DNA from 3 places in the Streptomyces sediminicola genome. Region 3 is predicted to be linked to each of the others. Evidence: riboswitches for the same ligand, from Rfam matches in the RefSeq annotation. Region 3 holds a riboswitch; each other region holds the start of a gene.

Region 1 (3,263 bases), 3.1 Mb from region 3:
CGAAGACGTTGCCGCCGAGGGCGAGCGGGAAGACCTGGAGACCGGAGGAGCCGAGAGGGCGCGGATACGTCATGTCGTACGTCAACGCCCGCGCCGGACGCGGTCATTCCGTGGGTGGGCCGTTCGGCGGGGCGGCCCGCGCGCCGGAAGCCGGCAGCCCTGGCGTCGGGGGGTTGGCCGCCAGGACCGCCGGGGTCCTCCAGGGGGTCGCCGCGGTCACCGCGCGGGGCGGGGCCACGGGGGTCTCGCGTCGAGGTGGGCGGGGCCCGCCACCGGGCCGGCGCGGGGTGCCGCGCCGGCTGCCCGGCCCGGGGTGCCGGATGCCGGGCGCTCGGGGCGCCGGATGCCTCAGATGCCGAGGCCCTTGCCCCGCAGCCACGCCGTCGGGTCGACACCGCTGTCGGCGCCACCGGGGTGGACCTCGAAGTGCAGGTGGGGGCCGGTCACGTTGCCGGTGGCACCCACGCGGCCGATGACGTCACCGGTGTTGACCTGCTGGCCCACGCTGACGTTGATCGACGACTGGTGCGCGTACCACAGCTCGGTGCCGTCCTCCAGGGTGAGGATCGTGCGGTAGCCGTAGGAGCCCGCCCAGCCGGCCTCGGTGATCGTGCCGGTGTGCACGGCCTTGATCAGGGTGCCGGTGGGGGCGGCGAAGTCGAGCCCGGTGTGGTAGCCGGAGGACCACATGGAGCCGGACTGCCCGAAGGTCGAGGTGATCGTGTAGGCGGAGGTCGGCAGCGCGTACTGCCGGGCCAGCTCGGCCAGGCGCTCGGCCTCGGCCTTCCTGCGGGCCTCCTCCTCCGCCTTCTCCTTGGCGGCGGCGGCCTTGGCCCTGGCCTCCTTCTCCGCCTTGGCGGCGGCCTCGACGGCCTGCTTCTCCGCGGCGGCGGCGGCCTCGGCGGCGGCCTTGCTCGCCACCTGGTCCTGCTGCTGCTCGGCCTGGGCCATGATCCGGGCCCGCAGCGCCTCACCGGCGTCGCCGGCGCCCTCGTCGGTGTCGCCGGTGGAGGCGCCGATACCGCTGAGCGGGGTGCTGGAGCCCTCGGGCTCCGGCTCGGGGGTGGAGATCAGCGAGCCGACCGAGGGGAGGTCGGGCAAGGAGATCGAGACGGGCGACTTGCCGGGGGCGGCGGTGGCCATGCCGCCCGCGCCGACGGCCGCGATGACGCCGACGCCGAGGACCGTGGAGCTGCGGGCGAGCCCGCCGCGCTGCTTGGCGACGCGGTGCCTGCCCCGGACGGGCCGGACGGTGTCGGCGGTGGGGTTCCACTCCTCGAAGGGGCCGTCGTCGGGGTGGGGACCGCCGTAGACGAAGGTGTCGCCGTCGTACCCGCCGGGTACGGACGGAGCCTCGGGGGCGGGCCGGTTGGACGCCACGTGGGCGCGCTCCTTTCCTTCCTTCCGCCTACCGGGTTAGCTGACGGGTTCGGAGCAGGAAGGTCTCCTACGCGCGTATACCGGCCGCGTCTCCACGGCGGCACACACACGATTCACCCCAATGTGGTGGTTCCCCGGTTCCCTCGCGGGATTCGGCGCGTGCGCGCGGAGCCGCCTTCTGTGACGGCTGGGACGACCGCGCTGCGTTATCGAACGTTAATAGACACCGGGCAGGGAATCCAAGCCGTTCCTCTTGATCATTAACGGTCCCGGCACGGACTTAGGCCCCACGACCGGTGAAAACCGGGCGAGTTGACCCGCCTCTGGTGGAGCGCCTCACACCACGATTTTCTGATGGTGTGTCAGTTGTTATGCGCAGGGCGGTCGTCCGGTCACGGATCGTGACGGCGGGTCCCGGACGCGGGGCTCACGGGGTGCGGCGGATCAGGGGCGGCGGAGGGCGAGCAGCGCCATGTCGTCGGCCATACCGTCCCCGGAGTAGCGGCGTACGTCCTCGGCGAGGGTGTCCAGCAACTCCGCCGGATGCCGGAAGGAACGGCCGGCGAGGTAGGCGTACGGGTCGTAGAACTCCCCCCGTTCGTCGCGGGCCTCGGTCAGTCCGTCGGTGTAGAGGAGGAGGGTGGCGCCGCCGGGGAAGCAGGACTCCTCGGCGCGGTCGGGCCAGACGCCGAGGTCGCCCATGCCGAGCGGCAGGGCCGGTTCGCGCACGGGCACCTGGCCGAGGGTGCCGTCGGCGTACAGCAACAGGGGCGGCGGATGGCCCCGGTTGACGATGCGGACGGTGCCGTCGCCGTGCGGGAGTTCGGCGAGGACGGCAGTGGTGAACCCCTCGAAGGCGTCCAGCCCCTCGCGCCGGGTGCCCTCGCGGGCGAGCGCCCGTTCCAGCCGCTGCGCGACCGCCTCCAGCGTGGCCTCCTGCTCGGCGGCCTCGCGGAAGGCGCCGATCACGACGGCGACGGCCGCGACCGCGCCCATGCCCTTGCCACGGACGTCCCCGACGATGACCCGGACGCCCCGGGCGCTGTCCTGCACGGCGTAGAGGTCGCCGCCTATGAAGGCGTCGGCCTGGGCGGCCTCGTAACGGGCGGCGATCTCGAAGCCGCCGATGCGTTCGGCGGGGGCGGGCAGCACCGCGCGCTGGGCGGCCTCGGCGATCTCGCGGGCGGAGGCAAGGCGTTCGTCGGTGCGGCGGACGAAGGCGTTGAAGAGGATGGCGAGCGCGGCGACGGTGGCGATGGTGGCCAGTTCGGTCAGGGAGTCGACGTAGTAGAGGACACCCTTGCCGCTCTGGAGCGCGAGGACGGAGACGACCGAGGCGGCGCTGGTGAGCACGGTGCCGCGCCGCGAGTAGACCGGCGCGGCGACCAGCGGGGCGGCCGTGTAGAGCGGCCCCGCGGTGAAGGAGCGGGGGGTGAACAGGTCGTAGAGGACGGCGACGACGAGGATCAGGACGGGGAGCACGCGGACGAGGGTGCGGCGCCCGCCGCGCCCGGGCGGGCGCACGGGGGACCGGGTCGCGTCGCCGAGGCCCGGGTCGGGCACGGGGTCGCCGGGGAGCCTGCCGCCGGCCCTGGCGAACGCTCCCTCGTCGTCCACGTCACCTGGCCGCACCACTCGTCTCCCGCCACCCCGCTGCCGTGCCGCTTGCCGTCCCGACGTCCAGGTTCGCGGGAGCGGGGAGGGGCGGCGAGCGGTACGGGGCCGATCGGATGACGGAACGGGGGGCGCCGCGAGCAGGGCGGCGACGGGGCGGGCACGGCGGCGGGGCGGGCGCGACGGCGACGGCCGAGCAGCGCCGGAGGCCGGTGAGCACGCGCGGCAGGGGACGTCGACGATCACGCCGGACGTCACCGACAACACAC
Region 2 (3,263 bases), 1.2 Mb from region 3:
AGGTCGAGCGGCTGGTGCGCAACCGGCTCGACGAGATCCCGCACGAACTGGCCAACCCCGCGCGCCGCGCCGCCAAGGAGCTGTCCAAGGAGCTGTTCCCGGCCGGCTCGCGCATGTCCCGGCCGCGCCAGGGCACCGAGGAGACGGTCGCCGCCGTCGACTCGGCCGCCGTCCGCGCCTTCTACGAGCGCCACGTCCGCCCCGCCACCGCCACGGCCGTGGTCGTCGGCGACCTCACCGGCATCGACCCGGACGCGCTGCTCGCCGACACCCTGGGCGCCTGGACCGGCTCCACGACCGAGCCGCGTCCGGTGCCGCCGGTGACCGCCGACGACACCGGCCGGGTCGTCATCGTGGACCGTCCCGGCGCCGTCCAGACCCAGCTCCTCATCGGCCGCACCGGCGCCGACCGGCACGACCGCGTCTGGCCGGCGCAGGTGCTCGGCACGTACTGCCTCGGCGGCACCCTCACCTCCCGCTTGGACCGCGTCCTGCGCGAGGAGAAGGGCTACACCTACGGCGTCCGTGCCTTCGGCCAGGTGCTGCGCTCCGCGCCCGACGGCACCGGCGCCTCGATGCTCGCCATCAGCGGCTCCGTCGACACGCCCAACACCGGCCCCGCCCTGTCGGACCTGTGGACGGTGCTGCGCACGCTCGCCGCGGAGGGGCTGACCGACGCCGAGCGGGACGTGGCCGTGCAGAACCTGGTGGGGGTGGCGCCGCTCAAGTACGAGACGGCGGCGGCCGTCGCCGGCACCCTCGCCGACCAGGTCGAGCAGCACCTGCCCGACGACTACCAGGCCGCCCTGTACCGGCAGCTCGCCGCGACGGGCACCGTGGAGGCCACGGCGGCGGTCGTCAACGCCTTCCCGGTGGACCGCCTGGTGACCGTCCTGGTCGGCGACGCCGCCAAGATCAAGGCCCCCGTGGAGGCCCTCGGCATCGGCGAGGTGACGGTCGTCCCGGCCGAGTGAGCGGTCCCGGACGCGTGCGGCGGCCCCGGTGGCAGGACGTCACCGGGGCCGCCCCGTGTCCGAATTGAGGGGGAGGCTGCCCGTCTGCCCTGTGGCGTACGCTACAAAAACCTTGGTGCGTTTGAGGATTGACGCCGGGCCCGTTTAGCTTCGTCCGGGCTGTTCGTCAGGCAGTGCGCCGCGCCCGCGGCACCGGACAGCCATCGCCGAGTCCCCGTACGGCGCGAGCCAGGGGAGCCGGGGACCCGTGTGCAGTCCCTGGGGTGAATCGGACGCCCGCGCGCAGGCGAGGGGGTCCGTAGGAGACCTTCCTGCTCCGAACCCGTCAGCTAACCCGGTAGGCGAGAGGGAAGGAAAGGACCAGCCTCCACATGGCGTTCACGCGCGCCACCGGGAAGCATCGCCGCCCCGGCAAGATGCACCGCACCACCGCCCGCGCGGCGGGTGTCGCCGCCCTCGCCACCGGCGGAGTGGTCGGGAACCTCGCGGCCCCGGCGCTCGCCGACGAGCCGTCCCCGGAGCAGACCGGGCTCACCCCGGTCGTCACCATCGGTGACTCCGTCGCCGGGGAGATCGACGCCCAGGCCGAGTCGCAGAAGCAGGCCGCGCAGCACGCCGCCGCCCGGGAGGCCGCGCAGAAGGCCGCCCGCGAGCGGGCCGCCGAGGCCGCCGCGGAGGCCCGCGAGGCCCAGGAGCGCGCCGCCCGGGAGGCCGAGCGCGAGCGTCTGAACACCTTCGTGGCGCCGATCGCCGGCTCCTATGTCTCCACCGCCTACGGGGCCGGCAGCGCCCTGTGGTCCTCCGGCAGCCACACCGGCATCGACTTCCACGCCGCCACCGGCACCCCGGTGCGGTCGGTCGGCACCGGCACGGTCGTCGAGGCCGGCTGGGGCGGCGCGTACGGCTACCAGGTCGTGATCAAGATGCACGACGGCACGTACACCCAGTACGGGCACCTGTCGTCCATCGGCGTCTTCGCGGGCCAGGCGGTCACCCCCGGCCAGCAGATCGGCCTGGCCGGCGCCACCGGCAACGTCACCGGACCCCACCTGCACTTCGAGGTCCGTTCGGGCGCCGACTACGGCACCGACATGGACCCCGCCGCCTACCTGCGCGGCCACGGCGTCGCGATCTGACGCCGCGGACCGCGCCGGCGCCCGGCGAAGCGAGGGCCCGCCCGAGTCTCCTCGGGCGGGCCCTCGCGTGTCGTGGGGGCGGCGCGGTCCGCGGCGTCCCGGGTCAGACGGTCTCGGGAAGCTCCTCGAGACCCTCGGCGACCAGCTTGGCCAGCCGGTCCAGGGCGATGTCCGCGCCCTCGGCGTCGGAGGCGAGGACGATCTCCTCGCCCCCCTGGGCGCCCAGGCCCAGGACGGCCAGCATGGAGGCCGCGTTGACGGGGTCGCCGTCGGCCTTGGCGATCGTCACCGGGACGCCTGTGGCCGTGGCGGCTCGGACGAAGAGGGAGGCGGGGCGGGCGTGGAGGCCCTCGGCCCAGCCGACGTTGACGCGGCGCTCAGCCATGTGATGCTGCCCTTCGGAGTTCAGGGGTTGTCTAGACCAGTTTCCCATATCGTGAAGCGGCTCCGGACGGGCGTGCGGCGCCCGCCGGGGTGGCGCCCGGACCGCGGCCTCGGTCCGGTCTTCCGTCCTCCACGGCCTGCCCGGCGCCCCTGTCGTACGCGAGCCGTACGCTGGGGCCCATGCAGACCTCGCCGGACCGGCACGAGTACCCCGCCCACTGGGAGGCCGACGTGGTGCTGCGCGACGGCGGCACCGCACGCGTCCGCCCCATCACCGTTGATGACGCGGAGCGCCTGATCAGCTTCTATGAGCAGGTCTCCGACGAGTCGAAGTACTACCGCTTCTTCGCGCCGTACCCTCGCCTGTCCGCCAAGGACGTCCACCGCTTCACCCACCACGACTTCGTGGACCGGGTGGGACTCGCGGCCACGATCGGCGGCGAGTTCATCGCCACCGTACGCTACGACCGGATCGGCGCCGGCGGAACACCCGCCTCCTCCCGCCCCGCCCCCGGCGGCGGTCCCCCGCCCCCCGTCTCCGACGAGGCCGAGGTCGCCTTCCTGGTCCAGGACGCCCACCAGGGCCGCGGCGTCGCCTCCGCCCTGCTGGAACACATCGCCGCCGTCGCCCGCGAGCGCGGCATCCGCCGCTTCGCCGCCGAGGTGCTGCCCGCCAACACCAAGATGATCAAGGTGTTCACGGACGCCGGCTACACGCAGAAGCGCAGCTTCGAGGACGGCGTCGTCCACCTCGAATTCGACCTCGAAC
Region 3 (3,263 bases):
CGGTGAAGCTGTCCCCCACCGCCACGTACGACCCGATCACTGCTCTGCTGTCACTCTTCGAATCGTCTGCCACACCGGCCCATGATTCACGGTGGATTGTGACCTACGCGACCGTAGGAAGGGGTTGACGGCCGGTGAGAAAGACCACGCCGCGCGAACCGGCCGGCCGGAATAGGCGACCGGGTGTCACGCGGTGGCGCGGCGCCCGCTGTCCGGCGCGGGAACGCCCGGAGGCCGGGCCCCGGGGTGCGGGGTCCGGCCTCCGGCGGTGCGGCGCGCGAGGGTCAGAGGGAGACGCCGTGCGAGCGCAGGTAGGCGATCGGGTCGATGTCCGAGCCGTAGTCCGGGGTGGTGCGGATCTCGAAGTGCAGGTGCGGGCCGGTCACGTTGCCGGTGGCACCGGACAGGCCGACCTGCTGGCCGGCGGTGACGCTCTGGCCGGCGGAGACGGAGAGCGCGGACAGGTGGGCGTACTGGGCGTAGTGGCCGTCGGCGAGCTTGATGACGACCTGGTTGCCGTACGCGCCGCCCCAGCCGGCGGAGACCACGGTGCCGGAGCCGACGGCCTTCAGCGAGGTGCCGGTGGGCACGACGAAGTCGGTGCCGGTGTGGTAGCCGCTGGACCACATGCTGCCGCTCTGGTGGTACGGGGTGCCGACCGTGCCGCCGGGCACGGGCGAGACGTAGCCGCCGGTGGTGCCGGTGGACTGGGCCGTGGTCGAGGTGGTGGTCGTCGACGGGGCGGCCGGCTTCGGCGCGGCGGGCTTGGCGGCCGGCTTCGGCGCGGCCGGCTTCGCGGCGGGCTTCGGCGCGGCCGGCTTCGCGGCGGCGGACCCCTCGGAGGAGGAGGCCGGCGACTGCGTGGCCGCGGGCTTGCCGGTGAGCGTGAGCTTCAGGCCGGGGTGGATCAGCGACGGGTCGGAGCCGACGGCCTCGCGGTTGTCGGCGTAGAGCTTCTTCCAGCCGCCGCTGACGTGCTGCTCGACGGCGATCTTCGAGAGGTGGTCGCCCCGCTTCACCGTGTAGGTGCGGGAGGCGGAGTCCTTCTCGCCGGCCGGCTTGGCGGCGGCCGGCACGGAGCGCACGGACTGCTCCGCGACGGAGTGCGCGGGGGCGGCGTGGGCGCCGGCGGCACCCATCAGCGGCAGCGCGAGCGCGGCGCCGCCGGTGCCGGCGAAGGCGAGGGTGCGGGTGAGGCGCTGGGCCTTGGTACGACGGTGCTTACCCTTGGCGGGCATGACGAATTCCTCTCCGGCGCCTGCGAGGTGAGCTGTCGGGTGCGGGCTGGAGATGCCCGGCCGCGCCGTGGCGCGACTTGACCCCTAGCCGTTCCGGGAACCGGAACAGGCGGTGATACCTGTGGGTCCCCCGCTCCTGCCGGGTACGGGTGGTGGGTGTGTGCGGACTCCGGTCGGCGGCAGGATTAGGCGTCCGTCCGGATCGGTGGTGAACGTAAGGGACGGGGACGCGGGGGAACAAGCGAGCGGTTCCCCGAACGGGCGTTTCGGATGATCCAATACGGGTAGCAGCGGTCACCCTGCGTGGGAACCGGAAGGAGAGGACCCCTCAAACCCCGGCCGGCACAGGCGGATTACGTGAACATGCTGGGCAACGCACCGTCACGGATATGAGCCTGCTCACGCGGCCCCGCTCCGGCGCCTTTTACTCCAGGGCGAGTAGGGAGCAAGGCGCCAATCAGGACAATCCACCCAACTCACCTACAGGTCGGGCGAACTCTCCGCGTCACCCGGTACCTCCCGAGCGGCCGCGGGCTCCCCCGGCGCATCCGGGACGGGAGGCGCGCGCCGGGCGCGGCGCCGGGACCGCCGGGGCACGCGCGGCATGCTCTTCGTGCCCTGTGGACAACTCGCCCTCGCGGTCGGGGCATGTCGTATCGTCGACTCGTGCCCGCCGTCGAGCAGCGCCGGCGGGCGGGAGTGGGAGGAGCCCTCGTGACGCAGCAGGTGCCGTCGACCGAACCCGAGCTGGCAGGCGTGCGCAACTTCCGTGACGTGGGCGGACTGCCGACGGTGGACGGACGGCGGGTGCGTCACGGCGTGCTGTTCCGCAGCGGACACCTCGCGCACGCGACCGACGAGGACACCGCCTTCCTCGCCTCGCTGGGCCTGCACACGGTCTTCGACTTCCGCAACGCGGCCGACCAGCGGCTGGAGGGCCCGGACGTCGCGCTGCCGGGCGTGCGCAACGTGAACCTGCCGCTGAGCGACCCGGCCGACGGCGCCGAGTTCTGGACGATGGTGCGCGACGGGAACCTGGACCAGCTCCGCTCCGTCCTCGACGACGGCAAGGCGGCCGGCCGGATGGTCGCCTCCTACCGGTCGATGGTCCGGGAGCGGACGGCGGAGCACTCCCGGGTGCTGCACGCGCTCGCGGAGGACAGCGTGCCCGCGCTGATGCACTGCGCGGCGGGCAAGGACCGGGCGGGCCTGTCCGTGGCGGTCACGCTGCTGGCCGTCGGCGTCGAGCGCGAGGCGGTCCTCGACGACTACCTGAAGTCCAACGCCACCCACCGCCGTTACAAGGTGCACCGCAACGGCGACTCCGCCTCGGCCTACTCCGCCGAGGTGATGGAACTGCTCAGCCCGCTCTTCGACGCCCGCGCCGAGTACCTGTCGGCGGCGTTCGAGACCGTCGAGGAGACCTGGGGCGACGTCGACACGTACCTGGAGAAGGGACTGCGGCTCGCACCGCGGACCCGGGAGCGGCTGCGGGAGCGGATGCTGGAGTGAGCCACCCGCCCCGCGCGGACGGCTACTTGCCGCCCACCTCGAACAGCAGGTAGAGGAACCCGCCGAAGACGTGCCCGACGGCGATGTAGATGACGAGCCGGACCCACAGGGCGCGCGGGAACCTCTCCTGCATGCTCATGACGTCTCTCCCATGGTGTGGTGTGTCAGCGTGGTGGCGGGCCCCAGGCACAGCGCGGCCGTCGGGCTCTGCAAGAGGGTGTGGACGAAGAGGATGTCCACCCCGTCGCCGTCCTCGGCCGCGATCCGGTGCGGGGTCAGCGAGTCGAAGTGCGCGCTGTCGCCCGGCCCCAGCCGGTGCACGGCCTCCCCCAGCCGCAGCCGCAGCCGTCCGCGCAGGACGTAGAGCCACTCCTCACCGGGGTGCACCCGGACGATGTCGCCCTGAGTGCCGTGCGGCACCCGGACGCGCAGCGCCTGCATCCCCCGGCCGGGCCCGCCGGCCTGCCAGTACGTCCAGCCCCCGGCGACCGTCGGCTCGTGGTCCCCGGCGCG

What was found. Region 3 has a riboswitch for cyclic di-AMP ahead of VM636_RS02740 (LysM peptidoglycan-binding domain-containing M23 family metallopeptidase). Riboswitches for the same ligand answer to the same signal wherever they lie in the genome.
Region 1: linked by a shared signal. The riboswitch ahead of VM636_RS16255 (M23 family metallopeptidase) and the one ahead of VM636_RS02740 (LysM peptidoglycan-binding domain-containing M23 family metallopeptidase) in region 3 are both predicted to bind cyclic di-AMP.
Region 2: linked by a shared signal. The riboswitch ahead of VM636_RS07555 (M23 family metallopeptidase) and the one ahead of VM636_RS02740 (LysM peptidoglycan-binding domain-containing M23 family metallopeptidase) in region 3 are both predicted to bind cyclic di-AMP.

Annotation. Positions count from the first base shown of each region.
Region 1 is NZ_CP144555.1:3,710,583-3,713,845, reverse strand. It holds gene VM636_RS16260 (aldo/keto reductase) at 1-73, opposite strand, end outside; gene VM636_RS16255 (M23 family metallopeptidase) at 349-1,380, opposite strand; cyclic di-AMP (ydaO/yuaA leader) riboswitch at 1,391-1,548, opposite strand; gene VM636_RS16250 (PP2C family protein-serine/threonine phosphatase) at 1,825-2,997, opposite strand.
Region 2 is NZ_CP144555.1:1,753,376-1,756,638, reverse strand. It holds gene VM636_RS07560 (pitrilysin family protein) at 1-974, shown strand, start outside; cyclic di-AMP (ydaO/yuaA leader) riboswitch at 1,169-1,333, shown strand; gene VM636_RS07555 (M23 family metallopeptidase) at 1,346-2,110, shown strand; gene VM636_RS07550 (HPr family phosphocarrier protein) at 2,214-2,495, opposite strand; gene VM636_RS07545 (bifunctional GNAT family N-acetyltransferase/acetate--CoA ligase family protein) at 2,675-3,263, shown strand, end outside.
Region 3 is NZ_CP144555.1:593,555-596,817, forward strand. It holds gene VM636_RS02735 (SGNH/GDSL hydrolase family protein) at 1-40, opposite strand, end outside; gene VM636_RS02740 (LysM peptidoglycan-binding domain-containing M23 family metallopeptidase) at 285-1,238, opposite strand; cyclic di-AMP (ydaO/yuaA leader) riboswitch at 1,243-1,400, opposite strand; gene VM636_RS02745 (tyrosine-protein phosphatase) at 1,953-2,750, shown strand; gene VM636_RS02750 (DUF6126 family protein) at 2,773-2,889, opposite strand; gene VM636_RS02755 (XRE family transcriptional regulator) at 2,886-3,263, opposite strand, start outside.